One region of the Stenotrophomonas sp. KH_052 genome, then DNA from elsewhere that is predicted to be linked to it. Evidence: predicted binding sites of a transcription regulator. Region 1 holds the regulator's gene; each other region holds the start of a gene.
The links. Region 1 encodes FliA, which starts transcription of late flagellar genes. Its sites were predicted from a motif close to TAAAGTTTNNCNNNCNNNGGCCGATAA; they were not measured.
Positions count from the first base shown of each region.

Region 1 (5,805 bases):
CGATCCAGGATTTCCTGCGCCTCGATGATGAAATCGGCAGTGATGTCGTCGGATACCGCGCTCATGCTTACAGCCCCAGGTCCGACAACAGGTCGTCGGCGTCGTTCTGCGAGACCGCGTGGCGGTCCAGTCCCTTCAGTGCCGGCCCGGCCAGTTCCGGGTCGGAGCGATGCTGTTCCGGCGGCAGGCCGAGTGCGCCGAAGCCTTCGTGCACGCGGCGCACGATGCCGACCACGCGACGGATGATCTGCCCGGTCAGGTCCTGGTAGCTCTGGGTCAGGGCGATCTCGGTCAGGTTGTGGCGGATGCGCTCGAGCTGCGCGTCCTGGCCCGGCTGCAGGCCTTCGGCGCGCAGCTGCTCGGTCAGGCTGCGGCATTCCTCGGCCAGGTCCAGGGTGCGGTGGGTGGCCTGTTCGGTCATCGCCACCACGTGGTCCAGGCGCGCACAGGCGTCGTCCAGTTCGCCGGCTTCATCGGGCACGGTCGGCAGTTCACCCAGCGCCTGTCCCAGCTCGCGGGCCAGCCGCGAAAGACCGCTCATCATCGGCTGCGTGCGCAGCGCGACCAGCCCGTCGATGCGCTGCCGCCACGCGGCTTCGTCACCGGACTCGAGTGCGTCCAGGGCTTCCTGCAGGCGCAGGGCGAGGGCGTTCCTGTCGACCGTGGTATCCATCAGGCGCTGGCCGCCAGGCGTTCGAAGATCTTGCCGAGCTTCTCTTCCAGGGTCTGCGCGGTGAACGGCTTGATGATGTAGCCGTTCACGCCGCTCTGGGCGGCTTCGATGATCTGCTCGCGCTTGGCTTCGGCCGTCACCATCAGCACCGGCAGTGTCTTCAGCTTGGCATCGGCGCGGATCGCCTTGAGCAGTTCGATGCCGGTCATCACCGGCATGTTCCAGTCGGTGACCACGAAATCGAACGGCTGGCTCTGCAGCAGCGACAGCGCGGCATGCCCGTCCTCGGCTTCGGCGGTATTGGTGAAGCCCAGATCGCCCAGCAGGTTCTTGACGATCCGACGCATGGTCGAGAAGTCGTCGACGATCAGGATGCGCATGTTCTTGTTCAAAGCAGAGTTCCTTTGTTGTTCAGTCCGGGCGGCCGGGGGCAGCCGCCTCGGGCATGTTCATTCTTCCAGGCCGGCGTCCGCCGCCTCGAAAATCTTCAGTCGACCACGCAGGCGCAGCACTGCCTGGCCGTGGATCTGGCAGACCCGCGATTCACTCACGCCAAGCACCGCGCCGATCTCCTTCAGGTTCAGCTCCTGCTCGTAGTAGAGCGACAGCACCAGCTGCTCGCGCTCGGGCAGGTGGCCGATCGCCTTGCCCAGCTCGCGGCCGAACTCGCCGCGCTCCAGCACCTGCTGCGGGGTCGGGCCACCCTGGGTGACCGTGTCCAGCTCGCCCTGGTCTTCGATGCGCGACTCCAGGCTCAGCACCTGGCCACGTGCGGCGTCTTCCATCAGCCTCAGGTATTCGGGCAGCGGCATTTCCATCGCCGCGGCCACTTCGGTGGCACTGGCGGCGCGGCCGCTGCTCTGCTCCAGGCGGCGGATGGTGGCGGCGGCATCACGAGCGCGGCGGTGGACGGAGCGGGGCACCCAGTCGCCACGGCGGATCTCGTCGATCATCGAGCCGCGGATGCGGATCGACGCATAGGTCTCGAACGAGGCGCCCTGGTCGGCGTCGTAGCTGCGCGAGGCTTCGATCAGGCCCATCATGCCGGCCTGGATCAGGTCATCGACCTCGACGCTGGCCGGCAGGCGCGCGGCCAGGTGGTGGGCGATGCGCCGCACCAGGTCCGAATGCTGGGCGATGACTTCGTTCGCCGCCGAGCGCTGCACTTCCCTGTACTGGGCTGCGCCTTTCATGCCGTCACCCCACGCTGCTTGAGGATGCGTTCGAGGAAGAACTCGACGCCGCCACGCGGTTCGGTCGGCGCCTGCCAGCGCGCGGTACGGCGCGCGATCTCGGTGATGGCCAGCGCGGCCGGGCTGGACGGATAGGCCTTCACCACCGGCTGCTGGCGCTGCACCGACAGGCGCAGCCAATCGTCCTGCGGCACGCAGCCGAGGTAGTTCAGCGAGACATCGGCGAGGAACTTCTCGCAGACACGGGTCAGCTTTTCGTACAGCACGCGGCCCTCGTTGGGATCGCGCACCATGTTGGCCACCACCTGGATGCGGTCCACGCCACGCTCGCGCGACAGCACCTTGATCAGTGCGTAGGCGTCGGTGATCGAGGCCGGCTCGTCACAGACCACCACCACGGTGTCCTGTGCGGCCTGGCAGAAGGTCAATACGCCATCGTTGATGCCGGCGGCGGTGTCCACCACCATGATGTCCAACTCGCGTTCCAGCTCGGAGAACACGTTGACCAGGCCGACGTGCTCGGCCGGGGCCAGCTCGGCCATGTGGCGGCGGCCGGACGCGGCCGGGACCACCAGCACGCCGTTCGGGCCTTCGACGATGACGTCATCCAGCGAGCAGCGGCCGGCGACCAGGTCGGCCAGCGTGAAGGTGGGGTCCAGGCCCAGGATCACGTCGATGTTGGCCAGGCCGAGGTCGGCGTCCAGCAGCAGCGTGCGCTTGCCCATGCCGGCCAGTGCCACCGCCAGGTTGGCGGACACATTCGTCTTGCCCACGCCGCCCTTGCCGCCAGTGACCGCAATGGTGCGCACAGGGCCGAGCGGCTCGCTGCGGGTGGCCGACAGCGGGAAGGTCTTGGTCAGCTTGGCGTACTCACGCGACGGCATGGTTCAACTCCGGGTTGCAGGGCATATCGGCCGCGCGGCGCAAATCTTCAAGGCGAAGTACGAGATTGGCTGCACTGGCCCGGTGCAGGTCCTCCGGAACGTCCTGGCCGTCGGTCACCCAGGTGATCGGCAGGGCGTGGTCCACGGCCACCGACAGGGCGTTGCCGAAGCGGCCGGTCTCGTCCAGCTTGCTCAGCACCAGGCCCTGCAGGTTGGCCGCGCCGAAGCGGCGGACCACCTCGTCCATGTCGCCGAAGCTGGTGTTGGCCGGCAGCACCAACAGGGTGCGGACCTGGCGGGCGGCACGCAGCCACTGCAGCTGGGCGGCCAGTGCGCGGTCGCGCGGGCCCAGGCCGGCGGTGTCGATCAGCACCAGCTTGTAGTCCTTCAAGCGTTCCAGCAGCTGGTCCAGGTCGGTGCCGCTGTTGGCCTCGTGCACCGCGATGCCGAGCTGGCGGCCGTAACCGTACAGCTGCTCACGCGCACCGATGCGGGTGGTGTCGGTGGTGACCAGGGCGACATCGCGCGGTGCGTGCTTCTCGGCGAAGCGCGAGGCCAGCTTGGCGATGGTGGTGGTCTTGCCGGCGCCGGTCGGGCCGACCAGGGCGATCACGCCGCCTTCCTCCAGCGGGTCGACCGGGGCGATCGGCAGCTTGCGCGAGATCAGGCCCAGCATCAGGCCGCGGCCGCGGTGGGCATCGGTCTCCAGCGGGATCTGCATTGCCACGTCGCGGGCCAGGCCAGCGTCGAAGCCGTACTCGTCCATCAGGTCCAGTGCAGTGGCGCGCACCGGGCAGCCACGCAGGCGCTCGTCGGTGAAGCGGTTCATTTCGCGCTCGATCACCTGGCGCATGCCGGCCACTTCCTGGCGCAGCTGTCGGATCTCGGCATCGTCCTGGGCGACCACGGTCAGCACCGGGGGCGGTGCAAGGGTCGGTTCCGGGGCGGCGTCGACGGTTGCGTCCGCCAGCGACGGTTCGTCGGCGAAGGTCTGCGACTGCGCATCGGCCACAACGCTGGCCGGCAGCGGCGGCGGCTGCACGGCCGGGGCCGGGCCTTGCTGGTGCTCGGCATGCGGCGGATCGATCTGGAAGCGGGCACGGTTGGCCGTCGCGATCGCGGCGGGTGTGGCGGCAGCGTCGGCGACGGCATCCGCGAACGGGCCGAAGGCCTGTTCCGCACGCGCCGGTTCGTTGACGGCAGCGCGGGCCAGGGTTGCGGCGAAGCCGGTGCTGCCGCGGGTCGGCACGATCTCGTCGGCGCTGTCCAGGGTGCGGCCGGTGGCACCGACGGCAGCGCGGGCCAGCGCGGCAACGGCCGAGGTGGTCGCAGCCACCGGCTCTGGTGCCGGGGTGGCACTGCGGCGACGGGTCACAGCAGCGATCACCGCATCGGCGGCGGTGCGCGGCTTCGGTGCCGGCAGCGGGGCGATGTCACGACGCGAGGCTTCCAGTGCGCGCTGCACGGCACTCTCATCGTAGTTGGCGGCGGCGACGATCTCGATGCCTTCCTCGATCCGGCGGTTGGACAGGATCACGGCGTCAGGACCATGTTCCTTGCGCACCAGGTTCATGGCCGAGCGCATGTCGGCGGCGACGAATCGTTTGATTTTCATGCTGTGGTCACGGGACGAAGACGGCGGGGTGGCGGTCGGAGAACTCGGGTGGTCGGTGGTCTGCACGGTGCGGGTTCCCCTTGGTATCTGTCTGTTGCGTTGGTTCGAAAGTGGTGTCTGTTTTCTGGCGCATCGGAGGGCGGCGTCAGCTGATCGTTCCGACCAGCTTCAGGCGCTTGTCCTCCGGCACCTCGCTGTAGGCCAGGACCGACAGCGACGGAACGCTGTGGCGGACCAGGCGGGCCAGCGCGGCGCGCACCGGGCCAGGTACCAGCACGACCGCGGGCTCGTTGCGCGCTTCCTGCTTGCTGACACATTCGGCCAGGCTCTGGTGCAGTCGCTCAGCGAGTCCGGGTTCCAGCGCGGCGCCGTTGCCCTGCGTGGACTCCTGCAAGACACGTTCCAATTGTGGGTTGAGCGTGAACACCGGCAGCTCCGCCGACATTCCGGCGATCTCCTGCACGATGAAACGACCCAGTGCGGTGCGCACGGCCGCAGTCAGCACGGCCGGGTCCTGGCTGCTGGGCGCGTGTTCAACCAGCGCTTCGGCGATCTTGCGCAGCTGGCGGATTGGAATGCGCTCGACCAGCAGGTTCTGCAGCACGCGCACCACCGCCGACAGGGGCAGTGCCTTCGGCGTCAGATCTTCGACGAGCTTGGGCGCGCTCTTGGCCAGGTTGGCCAGCAGGTGCTGCACTTCTTCGTGGCCGAGCAGTTCCGGCGCGTGTTCGCGGATGAGGTGCGAGAGGTGGGTGGCGACCACGGTGGCCGGATCGACCACGGTGTAGCCCAGCGTCTCGGCCTGCGCACGCTGGTGCGGCTGGATCCAGGTCGCGTCCAGGCCGAAGGCGGGGTCCTTGCCGGCGATGCCTTCCAGCGCACCGAGCGCGCTGCCCGGGTCCAGCGCCAGCTCACGGTCCGGATGGATCTCGGCGGTGGCCACCGGCACGCCGTGCACCAGCACGCGGTAGCCATTGGCCGGCAGTTCCAGGTTGTCACGGATGTGCACCGACGGGATCAGGAAGCCGACGTCCTGGGTCAGCTTGCGGCGCACGCCCTTGATCCGCGCCATCAGTTCGCCGCCCTGGTTGCTGTCCACCAGCGGGATCAAGCGATAGCCAACCTCCAGGCCCAGCGGATCGACCGGGCGCAGCTCGTCCCAGCTCAGTTCGGCGGTGGCCGCGGGTGCGGCCGGACGGCCCAGTGCAGTGAGTGCGGCGGCGTCACTGCTGCCGGCGGTGGCATCGGCAGCCGGCAGCTTGCTCTTCCGGTACAGCTTCCAGGCGATGAAGCCCAGGATCGCGGCCAGCGTCAGGAAAGCGACGTTGGGCATGCCCGGCACCAGGCCGACCACGCCGAGGATGCCGGCGGTGATCGCCAGCGCACGGTACTGGCCGAACACCTGGCCGCTCATCGCCTGGGCCATGTCCTGCGAGCGCG
Region 1 covers NZ_CM174475.1:2,194,473-2,200,277, forward strand. The annotation lists gene AC3ITW_RS10185 (chemotaxis protein CheA) at 1-65, opposite strand, end outside; gene AC3ITW_RS10190 (protein phosphatase CheZ) at 68-673, opposite strand; gene cheY (chemotaxis response regulator CheY) at 673-1,065, opposite strand; gene AC3ITW_RS10200 (RNA polymerase sigma factor FliA) at 1,123-1,866, opposite strand; gene AC3ITW_RS10205 (MinD/ParA family ATP-binding protein) at 1,863-2,750, opposite strand; gene flhF (flagellar biosynthesis GTPase FlhF) at 2,737-4,365, opposite strand; gene flhA (flagellar biosynthesis protein FlhA) at 4,511-5,805, opposite strand, start outside.

Region 2 (5,805 bases), 2.3 Mb from region 1:
GGCATCACCCGCGAAGGCCAGGTCAAGCATCCGGGCGACCGCTTCGAGAAGGACGACCGCAGTGCGGTGGGCGACCGCCGTCGCTGGATCCTCGGCTTCAACAACCACGACAAGGTGGGCGCCTTCGAGCGCGAAGCACAGGAACTGGCCAAGCGTATCGCCAGCTGCGAGACCGATATCGCGCGCCTGCGCGGCCAGCGTGACCGCGACAACGAACGTCGCCTGGCCTGCCATGAGCTGGTCAGCATCAGCTGGAACGAGATCGACATCGCCGCCCCACAGCAGCGCCTGAGCGATATCGAGGCCACCCTGCGCGACCTGCGCGAAGGCAACGCCGATCTCGCCAAGCTGGCCAAGCAGATCGACGCCGTGCGTGCCGACATCGAGCAGGCGCGCCGTACCTACGAAGACGTCCGCGTCGAACGTGGGCAGCTGGTCAAGGAACGAGATCGCCTGGACCGTGCACGCCAGCAGAGCCGTGCACTGGTGCTGCCGAGCCTGGCCCAGGAGCACGAGGCTGGACTTGCCGAGCGCCTGCAGGAGCAGGGCCCGCTCAGCCTGGAAACGCTGGAAGCGCACATGCGCCAGGTCAGCAACACGCTGAACGAGCAGCTGTCGTCTTCGCAGCAGGACCTCAACCGCATCGAGAACCAGCTGATCGGCTGCTTCCGCCGCTTCATCCAGCAGTGGCCGGAGGAATCGGGCGACTTCACCGTGTCGGTGGCCTCGGCCGAGGACTTCCTCGCACGCCTCGAACGCCTGGAGCGCGATGGCCTGCCGCAGCACGAAGAGCGTTTCTTCGACCTGCTGCAGAACCAGAGCAAGAACAACCTGCTGGCGCTGCAGCGCCACAGCGCCGAGGCCCGCAAGTCGATCGGCCAGCGCCTGGACGAAGTGAACGCCAGCCTCGAACAGGTGCCGTTCAACCGCGGCACGCTGCTGACCATCGAACTGAGCGACCGCCGCCTGCCGGAAGTCGGCGAGTTCCACCTGCAGCTGCGCGAAGTGTTGTCGCAGCAGCAGACCGAGCAGCGCGAGCTGGCCGAATCGCAGTTCACTGTGCTGCGCCAGCTGGTCAACCGCCTGGGTTCACAGGAAGGCGAAGACAAACGCTGGCGCGAGCTGGTGCTGGACGTGCGCATGCACGTGGAGTTCATCGGCGTCGAGCTGGATGCGGAGACGCGCCAGCAGGTCGAGATCTACCGCAGCGGCGCCGGCAAGTCCGGTGGCCAGCGCCAGAAGCTGGCCACCACCTGCCTGGCGGCGGCCCTGCGCTACCAGCTCGGCGGCGCCGACAGCCAGCTGCCCAGCTATGCCGCGGTCGTGCTCGACGAAGCCTTCGACAAGGCCGACAACGAGTTCACCGCGCTGGCGATGAACATCTTCGACAACTTCGGCTTCCAGATGGTGGTGGCCACCCCGCTGAAGTCGGTGATGACGCTGGAACCGTTCATCGGTGGCGCCTGCTTCGTCGAAATCAGCGGCCGCCACGACTCCGGCGTGCTGCTGATCGAGTACGACGAAGAAGGCAAGCGCCTGAAGCTGCCCGAGCGCAGCCGCCAGCAGGCCAACGAACCGGAAGAAGCGGAGGCCTGACCCGGCCGATTGAATGGGAATGCCGGCCAGCGGCCGGCACTACCCATGGGCGGGGTTCATGACCCGGTAGTGCCGGCCGCTGGCCGGCAACCGCACTCACGCTCCGCGCAACGTATCCCACGCCATCCGCGCGATCAGCACCACCACCAGCCCCACGAACAGCTTGCGGATGAACGGCGTACCGCCCTTCAGCGCCAACCGCGTGCCCACCACCGAACCGATGATGTTGGCCGCCGCCATCGGCAGCGCGAACAGCCACAGGATGTTGCCGGTCGGCACGAAGAACGAGATCGCCGCCACATTGGTCGCCAGGTTCACCACCTTCGACGCGGCCGATGCGCGCAGGAAATCCAGTCCGAAGAAGCGCACGAACAGGAAGATCAGGAAGCTGCCCGTACCCGGCCCGAAGAAGCCATCGTAGAAGCCGATCGCCGCACCAATGGCCAGTGCGATGGCCAGCTCGCGGCGGCCGATCTCCTGCGGCCGGTGCAGTGCACCGAAATCCTTCTTCCATAGCGTGTAAGCCAGCATCGCGATCAGCAGCACCAGTACCAGCGGGCGCACCGCATCCTTGGGCAGCAGGCTCACCGCGGTGGCCCCGGCGAAGGAGAAGATGAAGGCCGTGCCAGCCGCGAACAGCACCGGCTTCCACGGGAAGCGCACATTGCGTGCATAGCGCCAGGCCGCTGCACCCGTGCCGAACATCGAGCTGAACTTGTTGGTACCGAACAGCATCGCCGGCGTCTGCTGCGGCAGCACCGTGAACAGGCCGGGCAGCTGCACCAGGCCACCGCCACCGACGGCGGCATCCACAAGGCCGGCGATGAAGGCGATCACCACCAGCCACCACAACTCAGGGGGAACCAGTTCCAGCACGGCGATCAATCAAGGTGGGGGGCGCGACAGCATACGCCTGTCCTGCATCAGCTGACCCGTGCCGCGCGTGGATCAATCCGTGCAACCCGGCGACAATGCCGGCATGAGCCGAAAACCCGCCGATCCCTGTCCCTGCGGCCTGCCCGCCGACTACGCCGCCTGCTGCGGCCGTTTCCATGCTGGCGACGCGGCGCCTGATGCCGAGCGCCTGATGCGTTCGCGTTACAGCGCCTACGTGCGCGGTTTGGCCGACTACCTGCGCCAGACCTGGCACCCGGACACGCGTCCGGCCGAGCTGACGCTGGACGATGCGCCGGGCCAGCGCACGCATTGGCTGGGCCTGACCGTGCACGAGCACACCATTACCGGTGCCGACAGCGCCGACGTCCGCTTCACCGCGCGCTACCGCATCGGCGGCGGCAGCGCGGTGAAGATGACCGAACACAGCCGCTTCCAGCGCATCGAAGGCCGCTGGTACTACCTCGACGCGGTCTGAGCCTCAGCCGCCACGCATGGCCAGCACGCGCTGGCCGGCCTGCGCATGCACCTGGTTGCGGCCCCCGTCCTTGGCCGCGTACAGCGCCTGGTCGGCGGCCTTGACCACCGCCGTCGGCCGCTGGTCCACACGACTGTCGGCCAGGCCGATGCTCACCGTCACCTGCACGACCTGGCCGCTGCCACCGCGTCCGCGTTGCTGTCGACCGGCCTCGTCGTCGCGGCTGCGGGTGCTGCGGTCGCGCAGCTGCATACGGGTGTCCTCGATGCTCTGCCGCAGGGCTTCGACTGCATCGACGCAGGCCGTCGCCGGACGGTCCAGGAACACCACCGCGAATTCCTCGCCGCCGTATCGGAACGCGCGACCGCCATCACCCACCCGCGCCAGCCGCGAGGCCACCAGTCGCAGCACGTCGTCGCCGGTGTCGTGGCCATGGGTATCGTTGAATGACTTGAAGTGGTCCACGTCCACCATCGCGATGCTGTAGGTGCCGCGTGCCCGCTGCAGGGTCTCGTTGAACGCGCGGCGCCCCGGCAGGCCGGTCAGCTCATCGCGGAAGGCCATGTGGAAGGACTCCTGCAGCATCGCACCCAGCACCAGCAGCAGGGCGGCGCAGCTCAGCGCCGGCAGCAGCACCGGCTGCAGGAACATCCGTGGCAGCATCCACCACAGGCACAGCAGCGCCAGCAGCATTGCCGTGTGCAACGGGCGCGGGTGCCGCCAGGCCTGCCAGCCCAGCGCGGCGGTCGCCAGCAGGAACAGCAGCGCCGGTAGCTGCGCCAGCGCGTTCCAGTCGGCCGGGATCCACGCCCAGTGACGGTTCGACAGCAGATCGTGCATGCCGCGCGGCTGCTGCGTGGCCAGCAGCAGGAAGATCAGCAGCGCCACGCTGCATACCACGCCGCGCAGCAGCAGGTCCTGGCGTCGGCGCCCGCGCTCCGGCCACAACGACAGGCCGGTGAACAGCAATGGCAGCCACGCCGAGATGGCATGGAAGCGCAGCGGTGTCAGCGCGCCGACATGGCCGCTGCGCAGGTAGCCGCCGACATCCTGGTGCAGCAGCGCGAACATGACCGCCACCACCAGCAGCAGGCAGAGCGAACGTATCTGGTGGTAGAGCAGGGCCAGCCCCGCGCCGAGGCAGGCCAGCAGCCAGGGCAGGATGCGCTGCGCCGGGCTGGCCACGTCTGCGGTATCCAATGCGGTGCACAGCACCACGGCAACCAGCATGGCGGGCAGCACGAACAGGTAATGCGCAGGCTGGCGGAGCGGATGCAGGGGCAAGCAGGAATTCCAGCGCGGTGACGACGCGGCCGCAGCATTGCCGTTAGCGGCGTTCGTGGCGGCTTCTTGAATGCGGCAGGCTCATCCATGTGAACGAAGTGACGCCGAACCATGACGTCGCACTCACCGTCCAGCGCCGATGCTACCCACATGGACAGCGTACCCGCCGCCGTCGCTGCCCCGCAGCACGATCTCGCCCGCCAGTTCGCCCATGTACGGACGCGCAGCCTGCAGCTGGCCGCGCCGCTCAGTGCCGAGGACGCCATGCTGCAGAGCATGGCTGACGCCAGCCCGAGCAAATGGCACCTGGCCCACACCACCTGGTTCTTCGAACGCTTCGTGCTGGCGGGTTTCGGCACCGCGCCAGCGCATGACCCGGCCTGGGACTACCTGTTCAACAGCTACTACAAGAGCATCGGCCCGGCGCATGCGCGGCCACAGCGCGGGTTGCTGTCGCGGCCCTCGCTGCAGCAGGTGCGCGACTACCGCAAGCAGGTCGATGCGCAGGTGCAATCGCGGTTGGCGGCGGGCGATCTCGATGAACAGGCACTGCAGCATCTGCAGCTGGGCCTGCAGCACGAGCAGCAGCACCAGGAACTGCTGCTCACCGACATCAAGCATGCGTTCTGGTGCAATCCGCTGCAGCCGCCATATCGCGAAGACCTGCAACCCGTCGCAGGCAACGCCAGCGCTCAGGGCTGGATCGAATCACCCGAGCGCATCGTCACCGTCGGCGCCGCGGCATGGCCGCAGCAGGCCGCGTTCGCCTATGACAACGAATCGCCAGCGCACCGCGTGGTGCTCCCCGCGCACGCACTGGCCGAGCGTCCCGTCAGCAATGCCGAGTACCACGCCTTCATCGAGGCCGGTGGTTACCGGGAGCCGCGCTGGTGGCTCAGCGAAGGCTGGGCGCTGCGCGAAGCCGAGGGCTGGCAGCACCCGCTGTACTGGGATGACGACCTGCAGCGCGAGTACACCCTCGGCGGTTGGCGTGCGCTGGATCCGCACGCGCCGGTCTGCCATCTCAGCTACTACGAGGCTGACGCCTGCGCCCGCTGGGCCGGTGCACGCCTGCCCAGCGAGTTCGAATGGGAAGCGGCTGCGACGTCGCAACCGGTCAGCGGCCACTTCGCCGAGGATGACCACCTGCACCCGTTGGCGGGGCAGGGCAGTGGACTGCGCCAGCTGTTCGGCGATGTCTGGGAATGGACCCAATCGGCCTACGGCGCTTATCCCGGTTTCCGCCCGTTCGCCGGCAACCTGGGTGAGTACAACGGCAAGTTCATGTGCGGGCAGTGGGTGCTGCGCGGCGGCAGCTGCGCCACGCCGCGCGGACATGTGCGCGCCAGCTACCGAAACTTCTTCATGCCGCCGGCGCGCTGGCAGTTCTCCGGGCTGCGCCTGGCCAGGGACCTCACATGAGCACCGTGCATGACGCGCTGCAGGCATTGACCGATCTCACCCCCGGGCGGCAGCAGATCCTCTCCGACGTAGTGGCCGGACTCTCACGTACGCCGCGCCAGCTGCCGTCCAAGTACTTCTACGATGCGCGT
Region 2 covers NZ_CM174475.1:4,833,173-4,838,977, reverse strand. The annotation lists gene AC3ITW_RS22060 (ATP-binding protein) at 1-1,596, shown strand, start outside; gene AC3ITW_RS22055 (sulfite exporter TauE/SafE family protein) at 1,693-2,472, opposite strand; gene AC3ITW_RS22050 (YchJ family protein) at 2,576-2,968, shown strand; gene AC3ITW_RS22045 (GGDEF domain-containing protein) at 2,972-4,252, opposite strand; gene egtB (ergothioneine biosynthesis protein EgtB) at 4,403-5,674, shown strand; gene egtD (L-histidine N(alpha)-methyltransferase) at 5,671-5,805, shown strand, end outside.
Region 2: the regulator FliA is predicted to act here: its motif matches at 4,296-4,322, upstream of AC3ITW_RS22045 (GGDEF domain-containing protein).

Region 3 (5,805 bases), 2.2 Mb from region 1:
AACAACAGGCCGCTGAAGATGTTCATGTGCGTACCTCCACTTGAGTGGATTGCACGATACGGGCAGCATGGGCGGGCAAAAAGCGACATTTCCGCAAGCTTGCCTTGAGAGGAATTCAAGCCTGATGTCCCGCCCACCCCTCCATGCCCTGCAGGGTTTCGTGGCTGCCGCCCGGCTGGGCAACCTGTCGCGTGCCGCGGCGTCGATGAACCTGACCGTCAGCGCACTCAGCCACCAGATGCGCCAGCTGGAGGAGCGACTCGGGCAGCCGCTGCTGATCCGCCAGCCACGTGGCGTCACCCTCACCCTGGAAGGGCAGCGCCTGCTCGACCAGGTCGGTCCGCATCTGGATGCGATCAATGACGCCTTCCAGCCCTATGCGGCGCGTGCCGAGCACGTGCTGACGATCAGCGCGGTGCCATCCATGGCCTCGGCGTGGCTGGTGCCGCGGCTGGGACATTTCGTCGCTGCGCACCCGCAGATCGAGATCAACCTGCAGTCGAGTGAACGCCTGATCGATTTCGAGCGGCAGCGGCAGTTCGATGCGGCGTTGCGGCTGGGCAGCGGGCACTGGCCGGGGCTGGTGGTGGAGCCCTTGTTTGACGAGTGGCTGCTGCCGATGGCCAGCCCGGCGCTGATCGAACGCATGGGCGGTATCGACCGTGTGCCGCTGACCCAGTGGCCACTGCTGGGTGATCCCGACGGCGCGTGGGGCGCGTGGTTCGCCTTGAGCGGGCAGAGCCCACCGCCGCGCTTCGTAGCGGTGCTGGATGATTCGGAAGCGCATCATCGCGCCGCACTGGATGGCGTGGGCGTGGCGCTGGGACGTGTGACCCGGGCGCGCTTGCTGCTCGACTCCGGCCAGCTGGTCGCGCTGTCCAGCCAGCGCCTGAAGACCGCCTGGCCGCACTGGCTGGTGTACCCGCAGCGCTCTGCCAGTCATCGTGGTTTTCTCGCCTTCCGCGACTGGTTGCATGCGCAGGCCGCCGAGCACGTGCGGCACATGGCAGACGCGCATTTGTAGCGTCGAGCCATGTTCGACTGCTTGTGCTCTACAGTCATCGCACCAGCGTGACCGCCTGTCCGGCGCGGGCGAATGCTTCAGCCAGCAATGGGCCTGCCTTGATCGCTTCCACCTCCTCGAACAACGCCTGCAGCGCGTCGGCGGGGCGTGAGGCTGGCGCCGCCACCGCCTGCTGGATCGCGGTGAAACGGTCGGCCAGCACGCGGTGGTCGGGATGCATCTGCACCCATGCTTGCAGCGGTTGGCGTACACCGGCGGCGGCATCCAGACGCTGCTGATCGAACAGGGTGATGGCGGCCGCCGAAGTGTCCGCTCGCTCGATCATGGCGTGGCGCAGCTCGCGGCTGAGGAACAGGTCGTAGGCCGCACCACGCCCCACCGCGATGCGCAGGCCGTCGCGGTCCAGGTCGGCCACCTGTTGCGCAGGGCTGTCCTCGCGCACCAGGTAGGTGCCTTCGATCTCCACGTATGGGGCACTGAAGGCGATGCGGTCGGCCCGCGCCGGATCAATGGCCAGGAAGGCCAGGTCCCAGGCATCTTCGGTTGCTGCGGCGACTACCGACGCCGCTGCGTCGTGGCAGGTGAAACGTGCCTGCACGCCGATCCGCTGCGCCAACGCTGTGGCCAGTTCCAGCGAGGGGCCGCGCGGTGAGCGTGCATCGCCCTGCGCCAGCACCGGATTGCCCAGGTTGATCGCCACGCGCAGGAAACCCTGCGGTGCCAGTGTGCTTCGATGATCGGCCAGGGACATGCAGGGCTCCGCGGAACAGGGGGGCGTCCAGCATGCCAGTGCTGCTGCGCAGGCGATGTCAGCGTCCGGTTATCCTGCGCGGATGAACCCGATCCTGCATGTCGAGATCCCGTCCAGTGACCTGGCCCGTGCCATCACCTTCTACCAGCAGTGGTTGCAGGTGCAGGTGGACGAACCGATCCTGCTGCACGATTGCCGGATGGCCTACCTGCCATTCGCCGATGAAGCGGCAGGGGCCAGCATGGCGCTGGTGCAGGGGGCGGACTACCGGCCGTCAGAACAGGGCGCGCGCATCTACATCGGGGTCGATGACCTTGATGCCAGCCTCGAGCGAGCATTGCAGGCTGGAGCCGAACTACGTTTCGGCCCCGCCGATGCCGGCGACTGGCGCGTGGCCGAGATCCGCGACAGCGAAGGCAACCGCATTGCGTTGCAGGCGCACAGGATTCTGTAGAGCCGAGCCTATGCTCGGCTGCTGTTGGCAATCGCGAAAAGGCCTCAGCCGAGCGTAGGCTCGGCTCTACAGCGTCGCGGCACGCGAGCGCTGCAACCAATCGTTGATCGCCGGGTCCAGCCGCGGGTCGTCCGGCAGCTGCATGCTAAAGCGCTGCTGCAACACCTCGCGCACGTCGCCAACATCATGCAGCGGACGCTTGTCCGGTGCCTGCCCGGGCCGGTATTCGGTGTAGTTGCCGCTACCGATGGTGCGGCGCCAGTCCGGTCCGGTCAGCGACGCGCGCAGCTGGCCGGGGAAGCTCGAATCCGGATGGGTGCACACGTACCAGTTGCCCACCACGTTGTCGATCGGCGCCGGCGCCTGCAGGTCGAAGCGATACATCGCCCGCCAGCCCTCGTTGGATTCGGCAGAGAGCACGAAATCTCCGTCGTTGGGCAGCCGCTGCAGCAGATAGCGCTCGTGCGGTGTGGCCTGTGGCTGCGCATCGTGCAGGCGCAGAGGTATGGTCGGGGTCAGGCTGCCGAAGCCGGCGTCCACCAGCCAGTCATCCCCCTCCACCTGCACGCGCAGCAGCAGGTGGGTGCGCGCCGTCAGCTCGCCGTCCTTTGCCGCCAGCAGCACGCGCGCGCTCAGTGGCCGCGCATCGAAGCCCAGCGCTTGCAGCAGCGCCAGCAGGCCGCCATTCAACTCGAAGCAATAGCCGCCGCGGCGTTCGTCCAGCAGCTTGCGCTGCACGCTGTCCAGGTCGATCGGCACGGCATCGCGCAGCAGGCAGCTGAGGGTCTCGAACGGCAGCAGTGCGTTGTGGCGCTGCTGCAGCAGGGTCAGGCCGGCCAGTGTCAACGGCGGTGGCGCATCCAGCTGAAGCCGCTGCAGGTAGCGGGTGACATCGAGCGTCGTCATGCGGGCACCAGTCGGGGGAGGGAGGTCCACTGTGCTCCCCCAACCGGGGTTGAGGTCAAGCACTGCGCGGGTGTCATCCCCCCGTCGCCTATGCCGGGTACAAAGGCCGCGTCCGCCAGCAATCGGTGGGACTGAACCAAAAAAGCCCTAAAGTTGCTCCATATCCAGCCGATATAGGTGCGTCCTTCCGCCTGGAGTCTGTCATGTCGGCCGTTGTTCCCCACCTCCGGTCCCTGCGCATGCGGCTTGCCGCGTTGCGCTCGGCGTCCCCCGGCCTGCTGCTGTGGCTGCAGCCGCACCGGCTCAGCGTGGCCAACAAGCTCAAGGCGACCCTGTGGGTCTGTGGCCTGGGCCTGATCGCGATCGCCGCCGTCTACGCCTGGACCGGCCATGCCAGCACGCAGGCAGCGCACAGCCAGGCCAGCTACCAGCACGGCAGCGATCTGGCCGCGAGCCTTGCCACGCGGGTGGCCGAGGCGCGTCGTCTGCAGACTCAGTATGCACGCAGTTTCGACGATGCCGACCGCGCGCAGTTGCTGGCGACGCAGAAGGCGCTGCAGGCCGATCTGCAGGCGCTGCGCGCGATACCGATGGATGCCGGACGGCGCAAGGCGCTGCAGGCGCTGACCGAAGCCGCCGGCGCCTTCTCGCAGGGTGTGGCCGCCCTGTTCGAGCGCGTCGATGAGATGGGTCGTGGCGATGCCGGCCTCGCTGCGCAGCTGCAGCAGGCCGCTGACACCCTGCAGGCGCAGGTGGATGCGCTGCAGCGGCCGTCGTTGGCGCTGTCCCTGCAGAAGATGCGCCGACAGGAAGCACTGCTGCTGCTTGATGGCGATTCCGTGCATGCCGACCGTGCCAGCGAGGAGAAGCTGCCGTTCGACCTCGCACTGGTGGGCCTGCCCACCGATGTGCAGGAAGCCGTGCGCACCGGCATGGACAACTATCAGGTCGCGCTGCTGGGCTACACCGCGGCCCGCGTCGGCCTGGATGTGGAAGCGCAGTCGCTGCTGGACACTGCGGCCAGCGTCGCACCGGCGCTGGCCGCCTTCCAGCAGGCCCAGGTCGCCGCGCTGGGAAAGGCACAGGCGCGCCAGCAGTCCGGGGCACGCACCATGAGCGTGCTGTTCGCACTGACCCTGCTGCTGGTTGCCGGTGTGCTGATCACCAGTCTGGTACTGGTGCTGCGCGCGGTACGCCAGCCGATCCAGGACACCCTGCGCTTCGCCAGCGACATTGCCGACGACCGCTTGGACACCACACTGCGCGTCTACAACGCCAACGATGAAATCGGCCAGCTGGCCCAGCGCCTGGTCGACATGCAGCAGCGCCTGCGCGCGCGTATCGAAACCGAGCGTGCGGTAGCGCGCGGCAATACCCGCGTGCGACAGGCATTGGACAGCGCACAGACCGGCCTGATGGTGGTCGATGCCGAAGGCCAGGTGGCTTATGCCAACCCTGCGCTGCTGCAGCTGCTGGATCTGCAGGCCGAGGAGCTGGTGGGCAGCGATGCGGTGCGCCTGCATCCGGCGTTGGCCAGCCTGGCCGGCGTGCGCCAGCGCGAGGAGCGCGAGATCGGCCACGCCGGCGTGCGCTACCAGTTGATCGCCAACGCCATCATCGACGAGGGCCATTTCCTCGGTGTTGCGGTGGAATGGCGCAGCCGGGCGCTGGAAACCCTGCTGGAAACCGAGGTCGCGGCACTGGTCGATGCCGCTGCACATGGTGACCTGCACGGGCGCATCGCGCTGGACGGCAAGCAAGGCTTCGTGCGTACGCTGTCGACCAGCATCAACCGGCTTCTGGCGACCTTCGAAACCAACCTCGGCGATCTGCAGGCATTGCTGGCCGCGCTGGCACGCGGTGACCTCAGCGTGCGCATGGAGGGCGATCTGCAGGGCGTGTTCGCACGCATGCGCGACGATGCCAATGCCACCGTGGCGCAGCTGGGCCGCATTGTCACCCGCATCCAGCAGGCTACGTCCAGTCTGGATACGGGTGTTGGCGAGATTGTTGCCGGTCACCACGATCTGTCACAGCGCACCGAGCAGCAGGCGGCCAACCTTGAAGAGACCGCAGCGTCGATGCATGAGCTGACCGACACGGTCGGCCGCAACGCCGACGCCGCAGGCCGCGCCGATGCACTGGTGCAGGGCGCAGCGACGGTGGCACGACGAGGTGGTGAGGCCGTCGGCCAGGTGGTGGCGACCATGCACGGCATCAGCGAAGCCTCGCGACGCATCGGTGACATCACCCAGTTGATCGATGGCATCGCCTTCCAGACCAATATCCTTGCGCTCAATGCGGCGGTGGAAGCGGCGCGCGCCGGAGAGCAGGGTCGCAGCTTCGCTGTAGTGGCCGCCGAAGTGCGCCTGCTGGCACAGCGCAGCGCCGAGGCGGCCAAGCAGATCAAGGGGCTGATCGAGGATTCGGTGGCGCGTGTCGGGCAAGGCAACCAGCAGGCTGAACAGGCTGGCACCACGATGGGCGAGATTGTCGGCAGCGTGCAGCAGCTGGCTGACCTGCTGGCCGGCATCCGCAACGCGTCGCAGGACCAGCATGCCGGCATCGCGCAGGTGAACCAGACCATCGTGCAGATGGAGGCCAGCACCCAGCGCAACGCCAGCCTGGTGGAAGAGGCCGGCGCTTCGACCGCACAGATGCAGGCGCAGG
Region 3 covers NZ_CM174475.1:4,362,613-4,368,417, reverse strand. The annotation lists gene AC3ITW_RS19960 (hypothetical protein) at 1-26, opposite strand, end outside; gene AC3ITW_RS19955 (LysR substrate-binding domain-containing protein) at 125-1,024, shown strand; gene AC3ITW_RS19950 (transporter substrate-binding domain-containing protein) at 1,059-1,775, opposite strand; gene AC3ITW_RS19945 (VOC family protein) at 1,858-2,229, shown strand; gene AC3ITW_RS19940 (arylamine N-acetyltransferase family protein) at 2,296-3,135, opposite strand; gene AC3ITW_RS19935 (methyl-accepting chemotaxis protein) at 3,339-5,805, shown strand, end outside.
Region 3: the regulator FliA is predicted to act here: its motif matches at 3,284-3,310, upstream of AC3ITW_RS19935 (methyl-accepting chemotaxis protein).